2 regions of the Thalassospira sp. MIT1004 genome follow, and region 1 is predicted to be linked to the other one. Evidence: predicted binding sites of a transcription regulator. Region 1 holds the regulator's gene; the other holds the start of a gene.
The links. Region 1 encodes HrcA, which represses chaperone genes, less so after heat shock. Its sites were predicted from a motif close to GTTAGCACTCNCCNNNGGNGAGTGCTAAC; they were not measured.
Positions count from the first base shown of each region.

Region 1 (2,187 bases):
ATCGAAATTACGGCCGGATGGACGCATGGGGTCTGAACCTCTTTGTTCTGGGTCGGATCAACCTGCATGGCTGATCAACGATGGCTGAAATTGCGGCCAAAGCTACTGAGCATCGTATCAAAGGTCCAGCAGTTTCCCCGAAAATAACGGCAAAATCCCAGCAACACTATGCCTCAGATCCACGCGCAAAAACCATAAATGGCACTCGATTCGCGACGAATTCAAAGATTTGGCAGGACTAACTTCCTGATTGATACCATCGTTTGCCCGTCCTCCGGCTATCACCAATCTGCCAGCTTCATTGACGCCTGCCCGCCACCTCACTAAATTCCACGCAACACATTTGGTTTTGACAGGTTTAACATGGCGCTGTTTGACGACACATTGCTGGGCGACATGAACGCGCGATCCCGCGAAGTCTTTCGCCAGATCGTAGATGCCTATGTCGAAACCGGCGAACCGATCGGATCACGATCCATCGCGCGCCGCATGTCAGAAAACCTCTCGGCGGCGACCATCCGCAATGTCATGTCCGATCTTGAGGAAATGGGGCTTCTGGTTGCCCCCCATATTTCGGCCGGTCGATTGCCAAGCGAGAAAGGCCTGCGTCTTTTCGTCAATGCGCTGATGGAAGTCGGTGATCTACCAAATGCCGAGCGCGATCAATTGACTAAAAATTGCGAGCAGGCCGGATATTCCCTTGATCAGATGCTGGGCGAGGCCACAAGTATGCTTTCGGGGCTGTCACGCTGTGCAGGGCTTGTGGTTGCACCGAAAACCGATGGCATCCGTTTAAAACAGATTGAATTTGTTGCGCTTTCGCCGGGCAAGGTCCTTGCGGTTCTGGTTTCGCAGACCGGTAATGTTGAAAATCGTATCCTTGATGTTCCGCCCGATTTGCCGACCTCGGCATTGACAGAAGCATCGAACTATCTAAATACCCGGTTGGCCGGAAAGACACTTGATGACGCCCGGCAATTGATGAGTTTGGAACGCGACCGCATCAAACAGGAACTCGACGAATTGTCGGCTGGACTGATTGATGCCGGACTTGCGACATGGGCCGGCGGGGTCAAGGGTTCGTCCCTGATCGTAAAGGGCCAGTCGCAATTGCTTGAAAATATCGACACGATCGAACAGCTCGAAACCGTAAGAAGGCTGTTCAACGTGCTCGAAGCACGCGATCAGATGATTGAATTGCTTGATGTCACCACGATTGCCCAAGGTGTGCAGATTTTCATCGGGTCCGAGAACAAATTGTTCGGCGGATCGGGGCTTTCGATGGTGATTTCGCCCTATCAGAATGCCGAAGGCAGCATTGTGGGCGCAATCGGGGTTGTCGGGCCGACCCGGATCAATTATGCCCGGATCATTCCGCTGGTCGATTACACCGCCAAGCTGGTCGGGCGACTGATTGGATAAACGTTGGCGCTGCGTGTCAGGCCACACAAATTGAAGGTACAGGTTAGCCATGTCGGAAACCGCAAAGAACAACCAGGACGATCTGCATGATGCCGCGTCGGCAGAAGAAACTGCCGCAGAGGATGTCGTCTCAGAAGCAACCGAAGCCGAAGGTGGCGAAGCCACCACAGATCCGGTTGCAGCACTTGAAGCAGAAGTTGCTGAGTTGAAAGACCGCCTATTGCGCGCCGCCGCCGAGGTGGAAAACACGCGCCGTCGCGCGAAGAAAGACGTCGAGGACGCCGGGAACTATGCGATTACCAAATTTGCCCGCGAACTGCTTGATGTAGGTGACAACCTCCGCCGCGCCCTTGAGGCTGCTGGCGACACGTCCAATGCCGACCCGACGATGAAAAAGCTGGTTGAAGGCGTTGAAATGACCGAACAGACGCTTCTTAAGGCACTGGAAAAGAACGGCGTTGAAAAGCTTGAACCGCTTGGGGAAAAACTTGACCCCAATCATCATCAAGCCGTGTTTGAAATGCCAAATCCTGCTTATCCAGACGGCCATGTCGCCCAGGTAATGCAGGCCGGTTACGTGCTCAAAGGTCGCCTTTTGCGCCCGGCAATGGTCGGGGTCACCAAAAACCCCGCCGGTCAGGAAGCCGCAAAAAACGACGAACCTGGCAGCAATGTTGACACCTCTGCCTGATAGCGCTGGCTGATTGCCGGTCGGGAATCCGCAAACCGGTTTTGAAAGATCAAATATTTAAACGGCCCTGCCAT
Region 1 is NZ_MCAO01000033.1:238,949-241,135, forward strand. It holds gene rph (ribonuclease PH) at 1-27, opposite strand, end outside; gene hrcA (heat-inducible transcriptional repressor HrcA) at 364-1,422, shown strand; gene grpE (nucleotide exchange factor GrpE) at 1,472-2,113, shown strand.

Region 2 (2,187 bases), on a different contig from region 1:
ACGCTCTCAAGCTTGATGCCAAGATCTTCTGAGACAACCTGACCACCGGTAAGGATGGCAATGTCTTCGAGCATTGCTTTGCGACGATCGCCGAAGCCCGGTGCTTTGACAGCAGCGATTTTCAGACCGCCGCGCAGCTTGTTGACGACGAGGGTCGCAAGAGCTTCGCCTTCGACGTCTTCAGCAATGATAAGAAGCGGCTTGCCCGACTGAACGGCAGCTTCCAGAAGCGGCAGCAGCGGCTGCAGCGAGGAAACTTTTTTGTCGAACAGAAGAACATACGGGTTGTCGAGTTCGGCAACCATCTTTTCCGGATTGGTTACGAAGTACGGCGACAGGTAACCACGATCAAACTGCATGCCTTCGACAACGTCGAGTTCGGTGTGCAGGCCCTTGGCTTCCTCGACGGTGATAACACCTTCGTTGCCAACTTTTTCCATGGCTTCAGCGATCATGTCGCCGACTTCACGGTCACCGTTGGCCGAAATGTTACCAACCTGTGCGATTTCGTCCTTGCCCGACACTTTACGTGCGCGGCTCTGGATGGCTTCAATTACTTTGGTCGTCGCAAGATCGATACCGCGTTTCAGGTCCATCGGGTTCATGCCTGCAGCAACGGACTTGTTGCCTTCACGAACGATTGCCTGTGCCAGAACGGTTGCGGTGGTGGTGCCGTCACCAGCCAGATCGGCGGTTTTGGAAGCCACTTCACGCAGCATCTGTGCGCCCATGTTTTCGAACTTGTCAGAAAGTTCGATTTCCTTGGCCACCGAAACACCGTCCTTGGTCACACGCGGTGCGCCAAAGGATTTTTCGATGACAACGTTACGGCCTTTCGGGCCGAGCGTCACTTTAACGGCATCAGCAAGGATGTCGACACCGCGCAGCATTTTGGCGCGGGCGTCGGTGGAGAATTTCACTTCTTTAGCAGCCATAATATTCTTTCCTCTCTATGAGACGGATGAACGTGGATTTAAGTCACCAAAAGGCTGACTTATTCCATGATGCCCATAATGTCGGACTCTTTCATGATCAGCAGCTCTTCGCCATCGACCTTGACTTCGGTGCCCGACCATTTGCCGAACAGAACCTTGTCACCAGCCTTGACGTCAAGCGCGACAAGCGAGCCGTCTTCTTTGCGAACACCGGAACCGACAGCGATGATCTCGCCTTCCTGCGGTTTTTCTTTCGCGGTATCCGGGATAATGATGCCACCGGCAGTCTTGGTGTCGGATTCGACACGACGGACCAGCACACGATCATGTAACGGACGGAACTTCATGTTAGACAACTCCGTGTTTAAGCTAAGGCTCGTTTTAAACTAAAACTAACCGGGATGAGCCCGTATTAGCACTCACCCCCGGCGAGTGCTAACAGCATGTATTGAAGCCATCGGAATTTGTCAACAGAAGAGAGCAAAAGGACGCAAAAATATCATGATTTTGGGGATTTTCTCGCACTTGCGAGAATGAAGCCGACGCGCTTCGCCCACGCGCCGCGCCACGATCATTTTCTGATGCCATGCCTATCACGCGACACCTCACATGACAAAGGGCAATATTGTGACACGATTTCCGAAATTCTTCATTCGCCAGCATAAACTCATTGGCGTTGATTTAACCAAATCCCCAACGCATCTTTATAAGTTATGCTAAGTAGGATATTCGTCTTGCAGGTCATTAGCCCGACTGGACCACTTGGGTCCCAAAATGGTGATTTTATGAAGATCGAATCTCTGGAAATTCCCGAGGTCAAACTGCTCTTCCCGAGAAAATTCGAAGACGAGCGGGGATTCTTCTCCGAAACCTATAATCAGGAGGAGTTTTCACAGGCCGGAATCACGCAGGATTTCGTTCAGGATAACCATTCCTTTTCCAAAAGCCCCGGTGTTTTGCGCGGCCTGCATTTCCAGCGCGAACCGTATGCCCAAGACAAACTCGTTCGGGTTCTGCGCGGTCGAATCCTAGACGTTGCCGTCGACATTCGTCCCAATTCGCCAACACTTGGCAAATCGGTTATTGCCGAAATCAACGCCGATGACTGGAACCAGATTTTTGTTCCGCGCGGATTTGCTCATGGTTTTCTGACGCTCGCCCCCGACACAGAAGTCGTCTACAAGGTCAGCAGGCCTTACACCCCTTCGGCCGAGCATGCTATTCTATGGAACGATCCGGATCTTGGCATCAA
Region 2 is NZ_MCAO01000042.1:426,225-428,411, reverse strand. It holds gene groL (chaperonin GroEL) at 1-935, opposite strand, end outside; gene groES (co-chaperone GroES) at 995-1,282, opposite strand; gene rfbC (dTDP-4-dehydrorhamnose 3,5-epimerase) at 1,721-2,187, shown strand, end outside.
Region 2: the regulator HrcA is predicted to act here: its motif matches at 1,347-1,375, upstream of groES (co-chaperone GroES).